3 regions of the Bacillus sp. FSL K6-6540 genome follow, and region 1 is predicted to be linked to each of the others. Evidence: a T-box and tRNA genes for the amino acid it is inferred to sense, from the RefSeq annotation. Region 1 holds a T-box; the other regions hold tRNA genes.
What was found. The T-box of region 1 lies ahead of thrS (threonine--tRNA ligase). A T-box ahead of a tRNA ligase gene usually reads a tRNA of that ligase, here a tRNA-Thr.
Positions count from the first base shown of each region.

Region 1 (3,962 bases):
TGATTTGAACCTGGATCGGTGCGAGCCAGACTGGAAAAGCCCCGCCGTAATGCTCGATCAAAATGCCGAAGAAACGGTCGATTGAGCCGAAAACCGCTCTGTGGATGACAACGGGACGAACCTTCTCATTGAGTTCGTTGATATATGTTAAATCAAATTTTTCCGGCATTTGAAAATCAAGCTGAATTGTCGCGCATTGGTGGCTCCGTTTCAGGGCATCTTTTATGTGGAAATCAATTTTCGGCCCGTAAAACGCCCCATCGCCTTCATTGATCTCATAAGAGAGGCCAAGCTCCTCTAGGACGCGTGCTAAGGCACGTTCCGACGCTTCCCAAAGGCTGTCATCGCCTAATGAATCCTCCGGGCGAGTCGAAAGCTCAACAGAATACACGAAACCAAATGTCCGATATACCTCATCAATCAGCCGAATCGCTTCTTTGATCTCACTCTCAATCTGATCCTCCCGAACGAAAATATGGGCGTCATCCTGACAGAACGTCCGAACGCGAAGCATTCCGTTTAAAGCGCCGCTGTATTCATGGCGGTGCACCTGTCCGAATTCCGCCATGCGAATTGGCAGATCCCGATAAGAATACAGGCTGTTTTTAAAAATGAGCATGTGGCCGGGGCAATTCATCGGCTTCATTGCGAATCTTGTATCATCCACTTCTGAAAAGTACATATTGTCGCGATAATGGTCCCAATGGCCTGACTGCTCCCATAACCGCTGATTCATCATAAACGGCGTACGCACCTCATCGTAGCCGGCATTTGTTTGCAGCTCACGCGAGAAGCGCTCCAGCTCATTACGGACAATCTGCCCTTTCGGCAAATAAAACGGCATCCCCGGCGCTTCTTCAGAAAACATAAACAGCCCTAACTGTTTGCCGAGCTTGCGATGGTCTCGTTTTGCCGCTTCTTCCAGCATATGCAGGTGCGCATCCAAATCTTTTTTCTTTTGAAAGGCAACCCCGTACACCCGCTGCAGGACTTCATTTTTGCTGTCTCCGCGCCAATAAGCGCCTGATACTCTTGTCAGTTTGAACGCCTTGATCATCCCTGTAGAAGGAAGATGCGGCCCTCGGCACAGGTCAACGAATTCCCCTTGCTGGTACAGTGTGATATCCTCCCCGCGCGGAATATCCTTTAAAATCTCAAGCTTGAGCCGCTCGTCTTTTTGTGCAAACAGCTCTTCAGCTTCTTCGTAAGAAACCTCTATACGTTTGATTTCAAGGTTCTCATTTATTATGTTTTTCATTTCTTTTTCGATGGCCTCTAAGTCTCCTGATGCCAAGCTTTTCCCCAGCTTCATGTCATAGTAGAAGCCGTCTAAAATCACAGGCCCTACCCCCAATGACACTTCGCCGTACAGCCGTTTTACTGCTTGGGCCAGCACGTGCGCTGTTGTGTGGCGAAGCACCTGCAAGCCTTCTTGTGAATCGAGTGTGACAATCGAAAGCTCAGCATCCTCCTCCAGCTTGAAACTGAGATCAACAAGCTTGCCGTTGACCTGACCTGCGGCCGCTTTCTTTTGCAGACTGGAACTGATAGAACCAGCCGCTTCTTTGATTGTGATGCCTTTCGGATATTCCTGGATCTGTCCGTCCGGAAGCTGAATGTGTACATGTTTACTCATTTTAGAACACTCCTTATTCATTGTTATATATAAAAAAACACACCCGTCCCGCAGATAGGGACGAGTGTGTGATTAACCCGTGGTTCCACCCAAGTTCCCGACAAATACTATGTTGTCGGCTCGGTGCTGTAACGCAGCATAGACGGCATTGGTTACTTCAGTTCCCCAATGCTGCTCCAAGGTGGTAAATGATATTCCTAAGCTGGGAAGCTCTCACCTTTCCTTCCCTCTCTGAAAACCGTAACTATCATTCATGTCCTTTTCTTCGCATGTATTCAATTCAAATAAAAAAACACACCCATCCCTCTAAAAGGGACGAATGTGTTGATCATCCGTGGTTCCACCCAAATTCCCGATCAATTACACATGGTGATCGGCTTAAAGATGCTGTAACGCAGCATGACGGTATCAGATACTTGTTTTCCCCGATACGGCTCAAAGGCGGTAAGCTGCTTTCCCTGCGTTAGGAAGATCTCAGCTGTCCTTCCCTCTCTGGAAACCGTAAAAAGCATCTCGTGTCCTTATCAGTGCCTGTTGTTTCAATAATTTTTTATATCTTACTATATATTCCCACAAAGCGCAATCAGTGATTTACATTTTTTTCTGACGCGGCAGTCCCGTTATGGGCAGCCAGAAACAGCCATACAAGCAATGCAGCGAGGCTGTATGCCGCTCCCATCATCAAAAACGTAAACCCGGCACCAGCATACCAAGTGGCGGACAGATGAATGATCACCCCGGTTATCGCTACGCCGACCAAGGCTCCGATTTGCCGGTTTGCATTTAACGCCGCACCGGCGATATTCGTATGTCTTTGCCCGGCAGCCTGCATGATCACAGTTGTCATGGCAGGAACTGTAATACCGGTACAGAGGTTCATAACAGACATCAACACCGCCAGCTGCCAATAAGGAAAATCCGGAGAAATCAGCACAAACAACAGCAATGCAATGATACAGCTGACCGCCATTGATACAAACATAAGCTGACCGGCTTCAAACCGATTCGCCAGACGGGCAAACAGCAGATTGCCGATCACGAAGACCGCCATCATCGGCAGCAGCTCCACTCCAGCCATAAAGGAACTTGCGCCTCCTGCTTCCTGCAAAAAAAGGCTGAGCATAAACATGCCTCCAAAAAGGGCGAAATTCAGCAAAAACCCGATAAATTGGGCAGCTGAGAAGCGGCCGTTTTTGTATAAGGACGCCGGCAGGATGGGTGCTTTTGCAGAAATTTCCCGCAGCAAAAACAGCACAAATGCCAAAATCGCTGCAGTAAATGCTGCAAGAATCACTGGCGAGCGCCAGCCCGCTGAAGGCCCCTGTATCAAAGCATAGGAAAGAAACCCGAGAGCCATCATGCCAAGCAGATGCCCGATGATGTTCACGCGGCTGCTTTTTCCCGGAACGCGGCTGAGGATTCGGTAAGCTGAAATGAGCGCAGCAGCCCCTATTGGCACATTGATTAGAAAAATACTCTGCCAGCCCGCCAACTCTACCAGCACGCCCCCGATAAAGGGCCCAAGGCCTGAAGCGGCGGAAACAAGCGCGGCCCACAGCCCAAACATTCTCGCCCGTACCCGCTCATCAGGGTAAGAGGCAGCCAAAAGGCTGAGTGAGCTTGGCATAAACAATGCTGCCCCAATTCCCTGTATGAGACGTCCGACAATCAGCATCTGCCCATTAAAGGATGCAGCGCATAGACAAGAGGCGAGAACAAAAACAGCTAGACCCAAGATATAGATCGTCTTCGAGCCGAAACGGTCAGCCAAGGCTCCGCCCGCCAGCAGAAGCGACGCAAAAGTAAGAATGTACCCGTCCACAACCCACGTTACACCTGAAAGTGACATTGAAAGAGTGTTTTTCATATCAGCCATCGCCACATTCACAACGGTCACATCAAGAGTTGCCATGAGGAAACCAAGTGCAAGCACGATCAGCACGGATATGCCTGTTGATGATGTTGATTCTTGTATAGACCCGCTATTTTTCATTACAATTGCCCTTTCACTTGCTTGATTACCCAATCATCTATTTTTTCAAGATCATACAATTCCCCGACTCTGTCCATGACATGCTGCAAGGATTCTTCTTTCATGAGATTGGACCATTTATCCTCGATTTCCCCCATGACTGTCTCCAGCACACAGTGACTTTCACCCTCAAATACAGATTGCAGCAGGCCTTTCCCCTGATACATCGAACCTCTGCCTTCGACCGCTTGATAAACATCATAAAGCGTAATGTCAGCCAAAGGCTTCGTCAGGGTAAAACCGCCCTTCGTCCCTGGTAAGGATTCTGCCAAACCGGCTTGAACTAATGTTCTC
Region 1 is NZ_JBBOXH010000002.1:509,786-513,747, forward strand. Features, by position in the region: gene thrS (threonine--tRNA ligase) at 1-1,636, opposite strand, end outside; T-box leader at 1,690-1,911, opposite strand; T-box leader at 1,945-2,173, opposite strand; gene MHH82_RS35015 (MFS transporter) at 2,220-3,629, opposite strand; gene MHH82_RS35020 (Rrf2 family transcriptional regulator) at 3,629-3,962, opposite strand, start outside.

Region 2 (3,962 bases), 510 kb from region 1:
GGTAACAGCCCTGTAGTCAAAACTTCGTTCTCTCCTGAGTGGATCCTGAGTACGGCGGAACACGTGAAATTCCGTCGGAATCCGGGAGGACCATCTCCCAAGGCTAAATACTCCCTAGTGACCGATAGTGAACCAGTACCGTGAGGGAAAGGTGAAAAGCACCCCGGAAGGGGAGTGAAAGAGATCCTGAAACCGTGTGCCTACAAGTAGTCAGAGCCCGTTAACGGGTGATGGCGTGCCTTTTGTAGAATGAACCGGCGAGTTACGATCCCGTGCAAGGTTAAGCAGAAGATGCGGAGCCGCGCGAAAGCGAGTCTGAATAGGGCGCATGAGTACGTGGTCGTAGACCCGAAACCAGGTGATCTACCCATGTCCAGGGTGAAGTTCAGGTAACACTGAATGGAGGCCCGAACCCACGCACGTTGAAAAGTGCGGGGATGAGGTGTGGGTAGGGGTGAAATGCCAATCGAACCTGGAGATAGCTGGTTCTCTCCGAAATAGCTTTAGGGCTAGCCTCAAGGTAAGAGTCTTGGAGGTAGAGCACTGATTGGACTAGGGGCCCCTACCGGGTTACCGAATTCAGTCAAACTCCGAATGCCAATGACTTATCCTTGGGAGTCAGACTGCGAGTGATAAGATCCGTAGTCGAAAGGGAAACAGCCCAGACCGCCAGCTAAGGTCCCAAAGTATACGTTAAGTGGAAAAGGATGTGGAGTTGCTTAGACAACCAGGATGTTGGCTTAGAAGCGACCACCATTTAAAGAGTGCGTAATAGCTCACTGGTCGAGTGACTCTGCGCCGAAAATGTACCGGGGCTAAACGTATCACCGAAGCTGCGGACTGTTCTTCGAACAGTGGTAGGAGAGCGTTCTAAGGGCTGTGAAGCCAGACCGGAAGGACTGGTGGAGCGCTTAGAAGTGAGAATGCCGGTATGAGTAGCGAAAGAGGGGTGAGAATCCCCTCCACCGAATGCCTAAGGTTTCCTGAGGAAGGCTCGTCCGCTCAGGGTTAGTCGGGACCTAAGCCGAGGCCGAAAGGCGTAGGCGATGGACAACAGGTTGATATTCCTGTACCACCTCCTCACCATTTGAGCAATGGGGGGACGCAGGAGGATAGGGTAAGCGCGGTATTGGATATCCGCGTCCAAGCAGTTAGGCTGGGAAATAGGCAAATCCGTTTCCCATAAGGCTGAGCTGTGATGGCGAGCGAAATATAGTAGCGAAGTTCCTGATTCCACACTGCCAAGAAAAGCCTCTAGCGAGGTGAGAGGTGCCCGTACCGCAAACCGACACAGGTAGGCGAGGAGAGAATCCTAAGGTGATCGAGAGAACTCTCGTTAAGGAACTCGGCAAAATGACCCCGTAACTTCGGGAGAAGGGGTGCTCTGTTAGGGTGCAAGCCCGAGAGAGCCGCAGTGAATAGGCCCAGGCGACTGTTTAGCAAAAACACAGGTCTCTGCGAAGCCGTAAGGCGAAGTATAGGGGCTGACGCCTGCCCGGTGCTGGAAGGTTAAGAGGAGCGCTTAGCGTAAGCGAAGGTGCGAATTGAAGCCCCAGTAAACGGCGGCCGTAACTATAACGGTCCTAAGGTAGCGAAATTCCTTGTCGGGTAAGTTCCGACCCGCACGAAAGGCGCAACGATCTGGGCACTGTCTCAACGAGAGACTCGGTGAAATTATAGTACCTGTGAAGATGCAGGTTACCCGCGACAGGACGGAAAGACCCCGTGGAGCTTTACTGCGGCCCTGATATTGAATGTTGGTACAGCTTGTACAGGATAGGTAGGAGCCTTGGAAACCGGAGCGCCAGCTTCGGTGGAGGCATCGGTGGGATACTACCCTGGCTGTATTGACCTTCTAACCCGCCGCCCTTATCGGGCGGGGAGACAGTGTCAGGTGGGCAGTTTGACTGGGGCGGTCGCCTCCTAAAAGGTAACGGAGGCGCCCAAAGGTTCCCTCAGAATGGTTGGAAATCATTCGCAGAGTGTAAAGGCACAAGGGAGCTTGACTGCGAGACCTACAAGTCGAGCAGGGACGAAAGTCGGGCTTAGTGATCCGGTGGTTCCGCATGGAAGGGCCATCGCTCAACGGATAAAAGCTACCCCGGGGATAACAGGCTTATCTCCCCCAAGAGTCCACATCGACGGGGAGGTTTGGCACCTCGATGTCGGCTCATCGCATCCTGGGGCTGTAGTCGGTCCCAAGGGTTGGGCTGTTCGCCCATTAAAGCGGTACGCGAGCTGGGTTCAGAACGTCGTGAGACAGTTCGGTCCCTATCCGTCGCGGGCGCAGGAAATTTGAGAGGAGCTGTCCTTAGTACGAGAGGACCGGGATGGACGCACCGCTGGTGTACCAGTTGTTCTGCCAAGGGCATCGCTGGGTAGCTATGTGCGGACGGGATAAGTGCTGAAAGCATCTAAGCATGAAGCCCCCTCAAGATGAGATTTCCCATTCCGCAAGGAAGTAAGATCCCTGAAAGATGATCAGGTTGATAGGTCTGAGGTGGAAGTGTGGCGACACATGGAGCTGACAGATACTAATCGATCGAGGACTTAACCATATTTTTGAATGATGTCACATCTGTTATCTAGTTTTGAGAGAACACTCTCAATTTGTTTGGTGGCGATAGCGAAGAGGTCACACCCGTTCCCATACCGAACACGGAAGTTAAGCTCTTCAGCGCCGATGGTAGTCGGGGGTTTCCCCCTGTGAGAGTAGGACGCCGCCAAGCAGATTTATTAATTCTACCATGTTTGTTTATGAAGCTTTATATTATTCCGCAGTAGCTCAGTGGTAGAGCTATCGGCTGTTAACCGATCGGTCGTAGGTTCGAATCCTACCTGCGGAGCCATTGCTTCCATAGCTCAGCAGGTAGAGCACTTCCATGGTAAGGAAGAGGTCAGCGGTTCGAGCCCGCTTGGAAGCTTTATTAAATGTATTATTACCAAGGTTTCTCATAAGGAGAAAGCTTTTTTTATTGCGATATGCGGAAGTAGTTCAGTGGTAGAACACCACCTTGCCAAGGTGGGGGTCGCGGGTTCGAATCCCGTCTTCCGCTCCATTTATCCCAACGGGATATTGTAAATTAAATTGCGCCCGTAGCTCAATTGGATAGAGCGTTTGACTACGGATCAAAAGGTTAGGGGTTCGACTCCTCTCGGGCGCGCCATATCTTTTAATAGAATAGATAGGAAATCGGGAAGTAGCTCAGCTTGGTAGAGCACATGGTTTGGGACCATGGGGTCGCAGGTTCGAATCCTGTCTTCCCGACCATTTTTTATGGGGCCTTAGCTCAGCTGGGAGAGCGCCTGCTTTGCACGCAGGAGGTCAGCGGTTCGATCCCGCTAGGCTCCACCAAAAGTTTTTTTAAAAAAGTTGTTGACTTTGAAGAAGTGACGTTGTATACTAATAAAGTTGCTTTAACAAAGCGGACAAACAAATGATCTTTGAAAACTAAACAAGACAAAACGTACCTGTTAATTCAGTTTTTAAAAATCGTACAGCGATGTGCGTAGTCAGTCAAACTACTTTATCGGAGAGTTTGATCCTGGCTCAGGACGAACGCTGGCGGCGTGCCTAATACATGCAAGTCGAGCGGACAGATGGGAGCTTGCTCCCTGATGTTAGCGGCGGACGGGTGAGTAACACGTGGGTAACCTGCCTGTAAGACTGGGATAACTCCGGGAAACCGGGGCTAATACCGGATGGTTGTTTGAACCGCATGGTTCAAACATAAAAGGTGGCTTCGGCTACCACTTACAGATGGACCCGCGGCGCATTAGCTAGTTGGTGAGGTAACGGCTCACCAAGGCGACGATGCGTAGCCGACCTGAGAGGGTGATCGGCCACACTGGGACTGAGACACGGCCCAGACTCCTACGGGAGGCGGCAGTAGGGAATCTTCCGCAATGGACGAAAGTCTGACGGAGCAACGCCGCGTGAGTGATGAAGGTTTTCGGATCGT
Region 2 is NZ_JBBOXH010000002.1:1,021,323-1,025,284, forward strand. Features, by position in the region: rRNA gene MHH82_RS37705 (23S ribosomal RNA) at 1-2,558, shown strand, start outside; rRNA gene rrf (5S ribosomal RNA) at 2,614-2,729, shown strand; tRNA gene MHH82_RS37715 (tRNA-Asn) at 2,775-2,849, shown strand; tRNA gene MHH82_RS37720 (tRNA-Thr) at 2,852-2,924, shown strand; tRNA gene MHH82_RS37725 (tRNA-Gly) at 2,985-3,059, shown strand; tRNA gene MHH82_RS37730 (tRNA-Arg) at 3,091-3,167, shown strand; tRNA gene MHH82_RS37735 (tRNA-Pro) at 3,195-3,271, shown strand; tRNA gene MHH82_RS37740 (tRNA-Ala) at 3,280-3,355, shown strand; rRNA gene MHH82_RS37745 (16S ribosomal RNA) at 3,528-3,962, shown strand, end outside.
Region 2: it encodes a tRNA-Thr, which carries the amino acid that the T-box ahead of thrS (threonine--tRNA ligase) is inferred to sense. The anticodon was not compared.

Region 3 (3,962 bases), on a different contig from region 1:
AAGTGAGAATGCCGGTATGAGTAACGAAAAGATCAGTGAGAATCTGATCCGCCGAAAGCCCAAGGTTTCCTGAGGAAGGCTCGTCCGCTCAGGGTAAGTCGGGACCTAAGGTGAGGCCGAAAGGCGTAATCGAAGGACAACAGGTTGAAATTCCTGTACCACCGTAAACCGTTATGAACGATGGGGTGACGCAGGAGGGTAGTGACGCGGACTGATGGATGTCCGTCCAAGCAGTGAGGCTGATGTGTAGGCAAATCCGCACATCGATAAGGCTGGGCTGTGATGGGGAGTGAAAATTATAGTAGCGAAGGTCATGATCTCACACTGCCAAGAAAAGCCTCTAGTCAGGTGAAGGTGCCCGTACCGCAAACCGACACAGGTAGGCGAGAAGAGAATTCTAAGGCGCGCGGAAGAACTCTCGTTAAGGAACTCGGCAAAATGACCCCGTAACTTCGGGAGAAGGGGTGCCTCGGTAGGGTGAATAGCCCGAGGGGGCCGCAGTGAAAAGGCCCAAGCGACTGTTTAGCAAAAACACAGGTCTGTGCGAAGCCGTAAGGCGAAGTATACGGGCTGACGCCTGCCCGGTGCTGGAAGGTTAAGGGGAGCGGTTAGGGGTTAAACCCGAAGCTGTGAACCGAAGCCCCAGTAAACGGCGGCCGTAACTATAACGGTCCTAAGGTAGCGAAATTCCTTGTCAGGTAAATTCTGACCCGCACGAATGGCGTAACGACTTGGGCGCTGTCTCAACGAGAGATCCGGTGAAATTTTAATACCTGTGAAGATGCAGGTTACCCGCGACAAGACGGAAAGACCCCATGGAGCTTTACTGCAGCTTGATATTGGATTTGGGTACGATCTGTACAGGATAGGTGGGAGCCTAAGAAGCATGAGCGCCAGCTTGTGTGGAGGCGACGTTGGGATACCACCCTGATCGTATCTAGGTTCTAACCTGGTACCGTGATCCGGTACGGGGACAGTGTCAGGCGGGCAGTTTGACTGGGGCGGTCGCCTCCTAAAGAGTAACGGAGGCGCCCCAAGGTTCCCTCAGAATGGTTGGAAATCATTCGAAGAGTGCAAAGGCATAAGGGAGCTTGACTGCGAGACCTACAAGTCGAGCAGGGACGAAAGTCGGGCTTAGTGATCCGGTGGTACCGCATGGAAGGGCCATCGCTCAACGGATAAAAGCTACCCTGGGGATAACAGGCTTATCTCCCCCAAGAGTCCACATCGACGGGGAGGTTTGGCACCTCGATGTCGGCTCATCGCATCCTGGGGCTGAAGTAGGTCCCAAGGGTTGGGCTGTTCGCCCATTAAAGCGGTACGCGAGCTGGGTTCAGAACGTCGTGAGACAGTTCGGTCCCTATCTGTCGTGGGCGTAGGAAATTTGAGAGGAGCTGTCCTTAGTACGAGAGGACCGGGATGGACGTACCGCTGGTGCACCAGTTGTTCCGCCAGGAGCATGGCTGGGTAGCTACGTACGGACGGGATAAGCGCTGAAAGCATCTAAGCGTGAAGCCCCCCTCAAGATGAGATTTCCCAATTAGTAAGACCCCTTGAAGACGACGAGGTAGATAGGTTGGAGGTGGAAGTGCAGCAATGCATGGAGCTGACCAATACTAATCGGTCGAGGGCTTATCCAAATATATTTCAATGTGCTGCAAATTCGTTTCGTATCTAGTTTTCAGGGAATCAATCTCTGTAACTGCATACAAGTTATGATGGAGAGATACCCAAGTGGCTATAAGGGGACCCTCTGCTAAGGGGTTAGACTGCGTAAGCGGTGCGAGGGTTCGAATCCCTCTCTCTCCGCCATTTGAATAACTTGGATGCAATAAGGTTTATATGGCGGTGTAGCTCAGCTGGCTAGAGCGTACGGTTCATACCCGTGAGGTCGGGGGTTCGATCCCCTCCGCCGCTACCATACATACCTGGAGGCTTAGCTCAGCTGGGAGAGCATCTGCCTTACAAGCAGAGGGTCGGGGGTTCGATCCCCTCAGCCCCCACCATGTATATTTTTATTACCTTACCATGCCGGTGTAGCTCAATTGGTAGAGCAACTGACTTGTAATCAGTAGGTTGGGGGTTCAAGTCCTCTCGCCGGCACCATCTTTAATAATGCGGAACTGTGGTGTAGAGGCCTAACATGCCTGCCTGTCACGCAGGAGATCGCGGGTTCGAATCCCGTCAGTTCCGCCATTATTTACAAGCTTCAGGGATGAGAATCCATAACCGGGTTCGTCGGAGCATATCCTCGTTAGCACAGACTTCGCAGTCTCGAACGAAGAGAGAGTATCCCGTCAGTTCCGCCATTATTACTCTTAAGGAATAAAAATGGTCGGTTTTCCACAGATTAAAGTGGGAAGTGTTGCACTCCGCACTTTATTTTAATGTTATTCATGTTTGGCTCGGTAGCTCAGTCGGTAGAGCAGAGGACTGAAAATCCTCGTGTCGGCGGTTCGATTCCGTCCCGAGCCACCTTTATATTTTGGAGGATTAGCGAAGTGGCCAAACGCAGCAGACTGTAAATCTGTTCTCGTCCGAGTTCGGTGGTTCGAATCCATCATCCTCCACCAGTAATAAGAGCCATTAGCTCAGTTGGTAGAGCACCTGACTTTTAATCAGGGTGTCGAAGGTTCGAGTCCTTCATGGCTCATCCGAAAGGGTCGTCAACGTTGTTGACGGCTCTTTTTGTGTTGTGTTTACTGAACTATTTCCCAAGGCACACGGACTTAAAGAGAAGGAATTGTCGTTTGTGCAGGATGATATGATAAAATAAGAAAAAACGATAAAGTGGTGGAGTCATCAATGGTGGAGATGGAGCATATCGTTCAGAAACTGGAGCAGACCTTGGGTACCTCACTCGGCTTAAAAACATTGAATGAGCAGGAATCGCTATGGCTCACGGAATCGATGGCGATCACTTCGCGATACGGTGACCGATTAGGTCGAGAAGAAAGTGCTGCAAGTTCAAATCGCCATGGAGAAAAAGTAAGCTCAAACACAACACGAATGGTTGATGGTGCTTATGTGCATAAGGAGCTTGGTGAGATTTGGTTTCCCGTTAATCAACAGGATCTGAGCCGAGTCCTCGTGGCGGATTCCAATGCTTTGACGGAGTCGGAGATTGGGCTTGTCGCTCTTTTATTGGCGAACCTTCAGGAAGCGCCTTCAGGCGCGATGTCAAAGAATGCAGCCAAGGTTGAAGAAGAACGGCGCGCCCAGCAGTTGGGCGGTTGGTTGAAAGAGCGCCTTCAAGCCGGCGAGCTGCTTGCTGAACTACCGGATGAGATGCTGATTCGGACAAGCTTGACGGAGGAAATGGTCCCCTTTCTACTCATTCATGAGAGCGAGCATGCTCCCACGCCAAGTTATAAAGCGCTGCTGCGGTTGTTGCGCAGTTATTTTGACGGGGATATCGTTCTTGTGCCGCTGCTGGATAAGGAATGGATTATCCTTGCCAATCAAGAGCTGTTGGGCGGCATAACGACGGATGATAAAGAGGAAGCATCCTCGGAAGCCGATCAGGATTTGCTGTCCTTATTCTGTATGGGGCTGTACGAGCTCATTTCAACGGAATGGGTGGGCGATTTTCATATTTCGGCGATCCCGGCAGTCAATGCGCTTCATGCTTTGCCGCAGACGGTTGGCATGCTGCGAGAGACCATGACCATCGGGCGTACTTTTCAGGTCAAGGAGCATATTCATCTGTCGACCGGTCTTCATCTGGAACGTCTGGTCTACAGCATTCCTGAGTATCAACGGAATCAATTCCTGCGGGAGTACGCTGCCGGACATACCGACTTATTCGAGGACAGTGAGACTTTATCGACGCTGGAGTCTTTTTTTGAATTGGACTGCAATGTGAGCGAGACGGCCAAACACCTGTATATTCACCGAAATACGCTGCTGTACCGACTGGATAAGATCAAACAGGAGACGGGGCTTGACGTTCGCAGCTTCAG
Region 3 is NZ_JBBOXH010000001.1:161,317-165,278, forward strand. Features, by position in the region: rRNA gene MHH82_RS00735 (23S ribosomal RNA) at 1-1,640, shown strand, start outside; tRNA gene MHH82_RS00740 (tRNA-Ser) at 1,721-1,812, shown strand; tRNA gene MHH82_RS00745 (tRNA-Met) at 1,845-1,921, shown strand; tRNA gene MHH82_RS00750 (tRNA-Val) at 1,931-2,006, shown strand; tRNA gene MHH82_RS00755 (tRNA-Thr) at 2,031-2,106, shown strand; tRNA gene MHH82_RS00760 (tRNA-Asp) at 2,120-2,196, shown strand; tRNA gene MHH82_RS00765 (tRNA-Phe) at 2,403-2,475, shown strand; tRNA gene MHH82_RS00770 (tRNA-Tyr) at 2,488-2,573, shown strand; tRNA gene MHH82_RS00775 (tRNA-Lys) at 2,581-2,653, shown strand; gene MHH82_RS00780 (PucR family transcriptional regulator) at 2,806-3,962, shown strand, end outside.
Region 3: it encodes a tRNA-Thr, which carries the amino acid that the T-box ahead of thrS (threonine--tRNA ligase) is inferred to sense. The anticodon was not compared.